DNA from 3 places in the Stutzerimonas sp. VN223-3 genome. Region 2 is predicted to be linked to each of the others. Evidence: predicted binding sites of a transcription regulator. Region 2 holds the regulator's gene; each other region holds the start of a gene.
What was found. The regulator FliA, encoded in region 2, starts transcription of late flagellar genes. The targets are predictions, from matches to a motif close to CTAAAGTTTNNNNNNNNNNNGCCGNTAA.
Positions count from the first base shown of each region.

Region 1: a site for FliA is predicted at 2,006-2,033, ahead of motA (flagellar motor stator protein MotA). Genes of this name have one in related genera too.
Region 3: a site for FliA is predicted at 2,371-2,398, ahead of D7241_RS01705 (methyl-accepting chemotaxis protein). Genes of this name have one in related genera too.

Region 1 covers NZ_RBEC01000002.1:1,149,859-1,153,900, forward strand. The annotation lists gene D7241_RS13905 (rhodanese-like domain-containing protein) at 1-415, opposite strand, end outside; gene D7241_RS13910 (HDOD domain-containing protein) at 461-1,972, opposite strand; gene motA (flagellar motor stator protein MotA) at 2,138-2,989, shown strand; gene motB (flagellar motor protein MotB) at 3,001-4,020, shown strand.
Region 2 covers NZ_RBEC01000001.1:805,619-809,660, reverse strand. The annotation lists gene D7241_RS03750 (chemotaxis protein CheA) at 1-1,092, opposite strand, end outside; gene D7241_RS03745 (protein phosphatase CheZ) at 1,105-1,899, opposite strand; gene D7241_RS03740 (chemotaxis response regulator CheY) at 1,920-2,294, opposite strand; gene fliA (RNA polymerase sigma factor FliA) at 2,413-3,138, opposite strand; gene fleN (flagellar synthesis regulator FleN) at 3,156-3,983, opposite strand.
Region 3 covers NZ_RBEC01000001.1:359,995-364,036, reverse strand. The annotation lists gene D7241_RS01710 (outer membrane protein OmpK) at 1-188, shown strand, start outside; gene D7241_RS01705 (methyl-accepting chemotaxis protein) at 353-2,284, opposite strand; gene D7241_RS01700 (diguanylate cyclase) at 2,507-3,967, shown strand; gene D7241_RS01695 (substrate-binding periplasmic protein) at 3,975-4,042, opposite strand, start outside.

The sequences.
Region 1 (4,042 bases), on a different contig from region 2:
CCGGCTCGGACACTGTGGCGGGAATGTCGTGTGATAACGGTCGTTGCTCAGCCAGCCAGGCGTGCAGGCCGCCATTCAGATAGTGGTAGCGATGATGGCCGATTACATCCAGCAACCAGATGAAGCGCCCGGCCCAGCCACCACCTTCATCGTCGTAAACCACATAGGCTGCGTCGGAGCGATGCCCGATTGAGCCAAAAAGGGCTTCCAGCTGGGCCTTGCCGGGCAGCCGTCCCGGTGCCGGCGGTTGGCCGAGTTGGGTCAGCTTGGGATCAACGAATCGTGCGCCGGGCAGATGACCTTCGGCATAGCGGGCCGCACTGGTCAGGTCGACCAGTATCAGCTCGGGGGCGTTCAGGCGCTCGGCCAGATCGGTCGGTTCGATTACCAGGGGCAGGGTTGAAAAGGCGGACACGGCAAGCCTCGGTCGGACGGAAAGAGCAAAGTCTAGCGAAAAAGATCAACGCCCGCGCTTGCTGAACGTCGCCAGCGCACGCTCGATGCACTGCACCGTCTTGGTGAACGCTTGCAAACCCATTTCGCTGAACGCCGTGTTGTCTTGATCGGCCATTACCAGCATGACTACGCGGCCGTCGTGACCGATGGAGCGCAGCAGTACGTGTTCGCTTGGGAACAATGCCTTCAGCGCTCCTGGCAACAGCGCAGAGAACTGCGCCATGTTGTCCGGGTTGAGTCGCAGCAATGCAGGCTTTTCCAGCAATCTGCGCAGCACTTGGCTCTGCTCCGATTCGACTGACAGCCTGGCAGCCTCGCGTGGGAGGCCAAAGGTTTGCTGGCTGACCAGGCGATTGTGCTTGCGGTCGACGAGCATCAGCAGGACTCGTTGCATTCCGGCGCAGTTCAGGGCTTTAGCGGCGGTCGCAGTTAGTTGCACCACGTTGTCGTACGGGCAGCGTTCGCTGAGCAGTTCGCGACAATGCGCACGCCATTCCGTCAGTGTTTCGGTGCTGGGCAACTTCGCCGCCTTTTCTACCTGAAACACACTCTCCCATGGCCACAGCAGGCCTTGGGCCGGGTGCCAGAGGTCTGTATGGCCGATTGCTTGCGCACTGGCGGCGGCGTGCTGATGCACCATCTGCTGTAGTTCAGCCAGTGGAATCTGGAGGTATAGCCCGGCGAGTCGCTGCCAGCGGAGACTATGAATGCCGCTCCAGCTGTTGTGCGCCGAAAGCGCCAGGCCATTGGCAAGCACGATGGTGTTGCTTGGCAGGGTGAGCCAGCGACGTAGATCGGGATCGGCATCGAGCATCTGCTGCTGGTGCAGCGGGTGCTCGTTGTCACGGGCAATGTGTAGCGCCTTTATCAACATTCGCCGATTGTCGCTAAGCAATCGATACCCCTGGACGATCCAGCCGGGCAAACCCCAATGTTCAGCAACCGCCACGCAGAGATCCAGCAGCGCTACGCCCAGCAGCGATTGTTCGACCTGGCGGGCTGGTTCGCGCTTGACCAGCACACGCTGTTCCCAGGCTTCGAGCAGTTCAGGGTGAGCCGCGACCAGCGCCCAGACCGGCGAGAGGAATAGCAGACTGCTCCAGTGGATTTCCTGCCAAAGGCGTGCAAGGCGGGAGGCAAACAGCCCGTTGGCCTGCTGGCTGGCATGGCGGCTGATGAGTACCATCTGCCGCAGCGGTGCAGGAATGTCCCGAGGCTGGGCCGCCGGAATACGGGCAAACAAGGCTTCGGCGCGTTTCAGGCCGATGCGGCTGAGCGCAACTTCCAGACTCTCGGCCGGCCTGGTCGCGGCGGCGTTGCGATTGGCTTCGCGGATCACGCTGAGCGCCATGACCGGGCTTTCCTGGATCAGCTCGGCGATCTGCCGCATCGACATGCTGCTGTCGCGCAATGCCAGCTGGACGCGCGCGTACGGATCGGCAAACACAGGCAGCACAACGGCGTCTAGCGCCTTGATCCAGGCGGGAAGCGTGCGGGGAAGTGGGGTCGTTGTCATTATGCCGCCGAACTAGCATTTCATCGGGATGGCCTTTAGTCTGGCGCAAAAGTTCCGATAACCAGAACAATTCTTTCATACGCCCCGCCTGTAACCCATGCGAGCGCGCGATGTAGCGCGGCTTGTCCCAGGTGCCCTGCGATCAGGTTTTAGACGTACCTTTCTATGGCAAAAATTATTGGCATCATCGTGGTATTCGCCAGCGTTCTGGGCGGATTCGTACTGTCTGGCGGCAAGATCGGGGCGCTCATGCATCCTTTTGAGGTCATGATCATCGGCGGCGCTGCGCTGGGCGGTTTCTTGCAGGCCAACCCCGGCAGCACAATCAAAATCGTTTTCAAAAAATCGCTGCAGATGTTCAGCTCGCGGTTTACCCAAAAGTACTACTTGGAAGTGTTGGGGCTGCTGTACGAGATTCTCAACAAGAGTCGTCGGGAAGGCATGATGGCCATCGAGGCGGACCTTGAGGACCCCTCTGCGAGCCCGATCTTCAGTAAATACCCGGCGATTCTCAAGGATGAGCGGATGACCGCATTCATCTGCGATTACCTGCGCATCATGTCCTCCGGCAACATGGCGCCGCATGAATTGGAAGGCTTGTTCGATATGGAATTGAACAGCCTGAAGGAAGAACTCGAGCATCCTTCCCACGCAGTCGCGCGGGTCGCAGACGGACTCCCGGCCATGGGTATCGTGGCGGCGGTGCTGGGCATCGTAATCACAATGTCGATTCTCGCCGAAGCGAACAACGCGATGATTGGAGAAAAGGTCGCCACCGCGTTGACCGGTACGTTCCTGGGGATTCTTGCGTCCTACGGTTTCTTCGGCCCGCTGGCCGCCGCGCTGGAGCATGACGCCAAGGAAGAGCTGAATCTCTACGAGGGCATCAAAGCGACCCTGGTGGCTTCGGCCTCCGGCATGCCGCCGACCTTGGCGGTTGAGTTCGGCCGTAAAGTCCTGTTACCCGCGCACCGGCCAAGTTTCGCCGAGCTCGAACAAACCATGCGTGGTAGCTAGGTAGCCTAACCATGGACAACAACCAGCCGATCATCGTCAAACGGGTCAAGAAAACCGCTGCGGGCCATCACGGCGGCGCCTGGAAGATTGCTTTTGCCGATTTCGCGGTAGCGATGATGGCGTTCTTTCTGGTGATGTGGCTGATGAGTTCGGCGACACCCGAGCAGAAGAGGGCTATTTCCGGTTACTTTCAGGACCCGATCGGCTTTACCGAGAGCGCCAGTCCGCATGTGATCGATCTTGGCGGTACGCCTACACCATCGCGGGATCGGACGCTCAACGAAGAAGTCGATCCGGTGATCGAGCAGAGCGAGTCGAAGATCGACGCCGACCAGGCGGAAACCTTTGCCGAGCAACTGGAACGCGAGCGACTGGAATTGCTGTTGCAGGAGTTGCAGAACAAGGTTGACGAGGATCCGGACCTGACCCGCTTCAAGGACCAGATCCTATTCGAAATCACTCAAGATGGTCTGCGTATCCAAATCGTGGATGCGGAGAATCGCCCGATGTTCGCCTTGGGCAGCGCCCAGCTGCAGCCTTACTTCGAAGACATTTTGCTGGCTATGGCAGACACCATTCGGGCAGTGCCGAACAAGATCAGCATCAGTGGGCACACCGATGCCAAGCCTTACGCTGGGCGCGGCGAGTTCGGTAACTGGGAACTGTCCGCTGGGCGCGCCAATGCGGCCCGACGTGCACTCGTCGCTGGGGGCTATCCAGAAGATCAGCTTGCCCGTGTGGTGGGTTATGCATCGTCGGCCTTGTTTGATCGCGCTGACCCGCTGAACCCGGTCAACCGCCGCATCGACATCCTGGTGCTGACCAAAAAGGCACAGCGCGACATCGAAGGGGAGCAATCGGACACGGGCGCGGCTGGCACCTCCGCTGATTCGCCAGCGCCAAGTGCTACGCAGGCCGGTCTCGACGAGGCACCGGCGATCGATACAACCGAACCGCTACCACCGACGCAGTTGCGCGAGCGACTGAACATCTTCGAGGACGGAGTGCTGAAGTTCGATGAGCCAGGCTAAGAGTTGCAAGTCCTAAGATTGT
Region 2 (4,042 bases):
GCGCACCAGACGGTTACGCACCAGCACCAGCTCGCCGACCATGTTCATGATTTCATCGAGCCGCGCAGTATCGACCCGCACGGTTGTTTCAGCTTCGCTCGCCGGCTTCTCGGACACAGCGGCGGCTTTTGGCGCAACCTCCGTCTTCGCTGGTGCCGCAGCGATCTTGCTCGGCGCGGGTGCCGCCGCCGGCTTTGCTGGAGCATCTTTCTTGGCGACCGGCGTGGCAACAGGCGCTGCTGCTACGGCTGAAGTCGCCGCTTCCGGCTCGAACTTGCCTTTACCGTGAAGCTGATCCAGCAGCGCTTCGAATTCATCATCGGTAATTTCATTGCCACCCACCGTGGCAGGCGAGGCATCAGCGACAGGCGCTGCTGCAGCCGGCTCGACGAACTGACCCTTGCCGTGTAACTGATCCAGCAACGCTTCAAATTCGTCGTCGGTAATCTCGTCACTGGCGGGTGCGACAGGCGTCTGAGCGGCCGGTACGGCACTGGGCTCTGCTGCGAACTGGCCGACACCATGAAGCTGATCCAGCAGCGATTCGAATTCTTCGTCAGTGATTTCGTCACCGGCACTCGCGGGCAGAGCGCCAGTGGAATCATCCAGAGCGCCGAGAAATTGCTCGAATTCGTTATCTGCCGTCGAGGTTTCCGGCTCCGGTTCAACCGCAGCGGGCTCGGCAACCGGAACTTCCGCTCCGGCAGGTTCAGCCAGACGCGACAGCGCGGCGAGCAGCTCGGGGGTGGCTGGCGTGACCTCGGTGCGCTCACGCACTTGGGTAAACATTTCGTTGACGGCGTCCAGTGCCTGCAGCACGACGTCCATCAATTCCGAGTCGACGCGACGCTCACCCTTGCGCAGGATGTCGAAGACGTTTTCGGCAATGTGGCAGCACTCAACCAGCTCATGCAGTTGGAGGAAGCCCGCACCACCTTTTACCGTATGGAAACCGCGAAAAATCGCATTGAGCAGCGCGGTGTCATCGGGGCTGCTTTCCAGCTCCACCAACTGCTCTGACAATAGTTCGAGAATCTCGCCGGCCTCTACCAGGAAGTCCTGGAGGATTTCTTCATCGGCGTCGAAGCTCATATTCACCTTCCCCTAAAAGCCCAGGCTCGAAAGCAGATCGTCGACATCGTCCTGCCCGGATACGACATCCTCACGTATATCGGCATGCATCTGCGGACCTTCACCGTTGGAAGGCTCTTTTTCTTGTTTTTTCTTTTCTTGCTCGGCACGCATGGCTTCGCGGTCATGTTGAATGCCGGCCACACGATCAACCTGGCCAGCCATCAGCACGAGATTGAGCAGGCTGCTTTCGAGTTCACTGATCAGACGGGTTACCCGCTTGATCACCTGGCCTGTCAGGTCCTGAAAATCCTGGGCCAGCATTATTTCGCTGAGATTTTGCGACAGCTGACTGCCATCGTTCATGGTGCGCTGGAGGAATTGATCGATGCGCTTGACCAGATCGCGGAACTGCTCGGCATTCATGTCACGGCGCATGAAGCGCTGCCAATCAGCGGTCAGGCTCTGGGCTTCATAGCTTACGTAGTTCACTAAAGGCGCTGACTCTTCGACCAGATCCATAGTGCGATTGGCCGCTTTCTCGGTCATTTCCACGACATACGAAAGCCGGTCGGTAGCGTCAGTGATCGGTGACGGGTCACCGCCAGTGGCGCACGTATCCATCTCCAGCTTTACGATGGCGTTATGCAGCTCGCGGGTGAGCTTGCCGACTTCCTGATAGAGCCCGTGACTACGGGCCTGGTTGAGCTCATTGAACATCTGCGCCGCTTCATCGAAGCGGCCCTGCTGCAGACTTTCGATCAGCTGAGGTGCATGAGCCCTCAGAGTCGCTTCGAACTCTGCCAGGCTTTGTTCTGCTTGCGTCATAGTGCCCTCGCGGCGTTACTTCAGCCGTTGACGCGCTCGAAGATTTTTTCAATCTTTTCTTTGAGCACTTGAGCCGTGAATGGCTTGACCACATAACCGTTTACGCCTGCCTGCGCGGCCTCGATAATCTGGTCGCGCTTCGCTTCGGCGGTGACCATCAACACCGGAAGGTGCTTCAGGCGATCGTCGGCGCGCACAGCTCGAAGCAGATCGATGCCGCTCATCCCGGGCATGTTCCAATCGGTGACGAGGAAGTCGAAACTCCCGCTCTTTAACATGGGCAGCGCGGTCGTGCCGTCATCCGCCTCAGCGGTATTGGTGAAGCCCAGATCGCGCAGCAGATTCTTAATGATCCGTCTCATGGTCGAGAAGTCATCGACGATGAGAATTTTCATGTTCTTGTCCAAGTACACCTCCGTAATCCCGAAATCCCCAGAACCTGCTCACGGTCTGTTGCGGGCCTCATGAATGAAGCTCGTAAGGGCCTCTAATGCTTTTTTTGCGAACCGGCCGTTAACGGGCGCGCCACTCACCAAGGCGAGCACGCAGGCGCGCCGCGCACTGACTATGCAACTGGCTCACCCGTGATTCGCTGACGCCCAACACCTGGCCGATCTCCTTCAGATTCAACTCTTCGTCGTAATACAACGAAAGCACCAGCTTTTCACGTTCGGGCAGGTTTCCGATGGCCTCGGCCAGCGCCTGTTGAAAACGCTCGTCTTCAAGATCCCGGGACGGCTCCGGATGCGCACTGGCGGCATCCTCCCCAAATTCCCCATGTTCGCCTTCCTGAAGTAAATCATCGAAGCTGAACAAGCGACTACCCAAGGTGTCGCCCAGAATGCCGTAGTACTCATCGAGACTCAATTTAAGTTCGGCCGCAACTTCTTGATCTTTAGCGTCGCGGCCTGTTTTGGCTTCAATTGCCCGAATCGCTTCGCTGACCATGCGCGAGTTACGGTGAACCGAACGCGGTGCCCAGTCGCCCTTACGGACCTCGTCGAGCATCGCGCCACGAATGCGAATTCCAGCGTAAGTCTCGAAGCTCGCGCCTTTGCCGGAATCGTATTTTTTTGACGCCTCCAGTAGACCGATCATGCCCGCCTGCATCAGGTCATCCACCTGCACACTCGCCGGCAAACGCGCCAGGAGGTGATAAGCGATGCGTTTGACTAACGGTGCGTATTGATCGATGAGCTGATACTGCGAGTCTTTTGCCTGAGCTTTGTTGTAATACATACCGAGTCCAGCCACTGTCAGTCGTTAGGCTCTGTGGCGGGCCTGACAAGGCGCTCCACAAAGAACTCCAGATGGCCCCGCGGCGTTGCCGGCAGCGGCCAGGTATCGATCTTCTGCGCGATGGCCTTGAACGCCAGCGAACACTTAGCTCGCGGATAGGCCTCGTAGACGGCACGTTGTTTCTGTACTGCCTTGCGCACCGCCTCGTCGTAAGGAATCGCGCCGACGTACTGCAGCGCCACGTCGAGGAACCGCTCGGTCACTTTGGTCAGCTTGGCGAACAGGTTCCGGCCTTCCTGCGGAGCGTGTGCCATGTTAGCCAGCACACGAAAGCGACTGATGCCGTAGTCGCGATTGAGCAGCTTGATCAACGCATAGGCATCGGTAATGGACGTCGGCTCGTCAGTCACGACTAGCAGCACTTCCTGCGCGGCGCGAACGAAACTCACGACGCCATCGCCAATACCCGCTGCGGTGTCGATAATCAGCACGTCGATATCGTGACCAATGTCGCTAAACGCCTGTATCAGCCCGGAGTGCTGCAACGTGGATAGCTGCACCATGCTCTGGGTTCCCGAAGCCGCGGGCACTATGCGAATGCCGCCCGGCCCCTGAATCAGCACATCACGCAGATCGCATTCGCCAGCAATGACGTCGGCCAACGTGCGCTTGGTAGCCAACCCTAGCAGCACGTCGACATTGGCCAGCCCAAGGTCGGCATCAAGCAACACCACCCGGCGACCGAGGTCGGCCAGCGCCAGCGCCAGATTGACCGACACATTGGTCTTGCCGACGCCACCCTTGCCGCCAGTCACGGCAATAACCTGTACGGGATGAATACCCATTTTCAAACGCCTATATCTTGCTGGGGCCCTGAGGCCATCGATGCGTTCAGCCCGAACGC
Region 3 (4,042 bases), 450 kb from region 2:
TCAACCCGCAGATCAAGTACGACCTGGGCAAGGCGCTCGACGGCGAACCGGGCAAGCTTTACGTGGGTATCGAGTACGACTACTGGTCCGATAAATACGGCATTGAGGACGGCGGGTTCGTTAGTGAGAACTTCGTCGGCCCAACCGACCAGAACACCGCTAGCTTGTTGGTAAAAGCCCACTTCTAACGAGAAAAGTCAAAAGTGGAAAACGAAAAAGGCAGCCGGTGGCTGCCTTTTTCGTATCTGCATGACTCAGTTGCCGGACATTCCTATGTCGTTGCGCGGCCGCAGCCGCGGGGTTACAGCTATCCTAAAGTGCAGGGCACCAGTTCTCACCAGCACCCCCTCAATCACAACTTGAAGCTGCCCATCTGACGGCTCAGGTCATCAGCCAGGCGGCTCAGCGCATGACAATCCTCGCGGCAACCCTGAACATCGCTCGCGGTCGCCTGTGCCAGGTCGGCGATCCCCTGAACGTTGTGAGTGATCTCCTCAGTGACGCTGCTCTGTTCTTCGGTCGCAGCCGCAACCTGAGCGTTCATGTCGCTGATCGCTTCAACCTGCTCGGTGATAGCGCGCAACGACTGCCCGGTGCGCTGGCTGGCCTGAACGCCGGTGCCGGTGGCAGCCTGCCCCGCATGCATCGAATTCACTGCGTTTTCCGCACCACTCTTGAGGCCCTGAATCATCTGCTGGATCTCGTCGGTCGACGCCTGGGTGCGGCTGGCCAGCGTTCTCACCTCATCGGCGACCACCGCAAAGCCTCGCCCCATCTCCCCGGCACGTGCGGCCTCGATGGCTGCGTTGAGCGCGAGCAGGTTGGTCTGCTCAGAAATACTGCGGATCACTGCCAGCACCTTGTCGATGGATGCCACCTGCTGTGCAAGATCGGTGACCGACTCTGCCGCATGGCCGATCTCGCCTGACATCTTTTCGATGTGAGCGATGGAGTCTCCCACCACCTTGCGGGCCTGCATCGCTTCATCTTTCGCGCCCTGAGAAGCCTGCGCGGCGCTGCTGGCGTTACGAGCAATCTCCTGCACCGTCAATCCCATCTCATGAACCGCAGTAGCGACCATGTCAGTCATTTCGTTCTGACGGCCGGCACGATCTGCAGTGTTGTCGACTACTTCCGCCACTTGGCCCACTGCGGTGCGCAGCTGCTGGCTGGTATTCAGCACATCGCCAATCAGCCCGCGCAGGCTACCGATGAAGCGGTTGAAGCCACGCGCGAGATCGCCTAACTCGTCGCTCCGGCTCTCATCCAAACGACGCGTCAGATCGCCGCCGCCACCGCCGATTTCCACCAGCGCGGTGGTCACCTGACGAATCGGTTTGACCAATCCCCGCGCCAGCAGCACCACAAGCCCCAGGAAGAACAGTGCAATACAGGCCGCAATCAAGCTAATGGTCCACAGGGTGCGCTGTGCCTCTCCGAAAATCTCGGCCTCAGGGACTTCGCTGACCAGAATCCAGTTCAGGCTTTCCAGCGGTTGCGCCAGTGCCAGGAAGGCTTCGCCGTCGCGCTCGAACCTTACCGCCTCGCGCTCGCCCGCCAGCAGCCGGCGCGCAGCATCGTCGCCGGTCAGCGCTTTCAGCTCGGAGCGACCGTTATACTCGGTACGCGGATGCACCTTGATCTGGCCGCCGGCATCGATCAGATAAACCTCGCCCCGCTCGCCAAACTTAAAGTTACTGATCAACTCGGACATGCTTTTCAGGCTGTAGCCCAGACCGGCAACGCCTAGTGTCTTGCCGCCGGCACTGATGCGCTGGTTGATGAACAGCGTGGGCAGACGCGACGCCTTGTCGATATCGATCTCGAAGCGGCGCTCAATGCCGCCGTCGATCAGGCTGTAGAACCAGGCATCACCCGGTGCGCTGCGCTGCAGGGTACGTGAAAGCCCGTTTTCGGAATGGTAGTTACCGCTGTCCAGCGCCACGACAGAAGTAGTCAGAGCATTCTGTTGCGCCTTCACCCCGTTCAGGTAGCGAGCGATCGCAGCAGCTTGCTCCGTGCTTTCGCCATCACGCAGCCACTCCTGCACCAGCGTATTGCCAGCGATTCCGGCAGTAGCGGTAATGGGCGCCGCCAGTGTGCGCTCGATGTCGTTCCGAATCGAGGCGATGTTGGCCGGCAGAGCCTGGCCAAGCAGATAACGTTCAGCCAACCCGTTGAGCGTCGATGAATAAATCAGGATGACGATCAGAAGGCTAGTGAGCAAAGCCGCTCCCATGCTGACGATCAATTGCCACTGGATACTGCGTTGCATGAAGGACATGGTACGACCTCGATAGTTCGCTTGATAAATGTACACAATTTAATACAGTCCATGTATACAAACATCAAACTCCTATTCTTGATTTTCTATCGGCCTCGCCAAGAAACTCTTGAGCGACCATTGGGCGGATTCCGCCGCCGTTTTAATAGGCGCCATGGCAGGCGCAGCGGATAGAATGTCCCTTCGTAAAGTGCCGCCTGACCCGAACGGCCGGAGTAATCGATGCGGCAATTGACCGTGAAGCAAAGCACTCTCCTCACTCTGCTAGCCCTGATCATCGGGTTGGGCTTCGTGATTACCAGCCTTGCCAGCTACTACGCGTCACGTGAAGCCATCCGCAAGAGCATCATCGGTACCGAGCTGCCCTTGACTGCAGATGTCATTTCAGGGGAAATCCAAAAGGATCTGGTCCGTCTGGTGCAGGTCTCCTCTGCCATGGCCGAAGACCCTTTCGTAATGGACTGGGTCGATCAGGGCGAGCCCAAAGCAGCGCTCATCAGCCGCTACTTGCAAGCCATCCGCCAGCGCTATAACACGTCGAACGCCTTCTTCGCCTCGGCTGGCTCGCAGACCTACTACACCGACGAGGACATCCAGCCGATACAACCGGACGACCCGGCGGATCGATGGTTCTATCGATTCGAGCAAAGCGGCGTCCCATGGGAGATCGTCGTCGACGTGAATCGGCTTACGATGTTCATCAACTATCGGGTAACCACGGCCAAGGGTGACTTCCGCGGCGTTGCGGGAGTCGGGCTGACGCTTGAGCGGGTGGTCGATCTGCTCGATACCTATCAGCGTCGATACCAGCGCAACATCTATTTCGTAGACGCCAGTCACCACATCGTGATGACCGGCCGGCAAGGCGGGCCGGACGGGCAGCCGCGTGAAACGGCGTTGAAAGACATCAAGGCCCTGGCAGACCTCAATCGCCAGCTACCGCAGTTACGTCCGGGCTCGTTCGACTACCAGAGCGAGGGCGAGCAGCATTTCATCAACATCCGTTACATTCCCGAGCTGAACTGGTTCCTGATGGTCGATAAACAGGAAAGCGGCGTGATGGCCCCAATGCGGCGGGCGCTCTGGGTGAATCTTCTGATCTGCTTCAGCGTAACCGTTATCGTATTGGGCCTGGTGGGCTCGATCAGCCGACGCTATCTGCAGCGCATCGAAGCCATGGCTACCCACGATGCTTTGACCGAACTGCTCAATCGGCACGGTTTCGGCCTTGTCGCCGAGCAGGCCGTGCTCGAAGCAAGACGCCAGCGTAGCGACCTTTGCGTGCTGATCCTGGATCTCGATCACTTCAAGGCGTTTAACGATACCCATGGCCATCTCGGCGGCGATTTTCTGTTGCGCAGCTTCGCTAGATTGCTGGCCCGACAGATACGCCAGTCCGACTTGATATCGCGCTGGGGTGGCGAGGAGTTCGTCATCATGTTCAAGGAAACCGATCTAGCCACTGCATTGGCTCTAGCGGAAAAAATTCGTGCTGCCACGGAGGCCGCAACGTTCGATTTCGAGGGCACGCCGTTGCGCGCTACAGTCAGCATAGGCGCGGCTCAACTGCCACCAGACGGTAACCTGGAGTCTCTGTTAGATGACGCAGACCGGGCGTTGTACCGGGCGAAAAATGGCGGACGTAACCGGGTCTGCAGCGCAGCGGGTGTTCCCGCCGATTGATCATCTCCTAATGCTGGACCCCCGACTCTAGCTCCTTGGCCTTCTGTCGCTCGAGAAACTCGATCTTCCACTGCT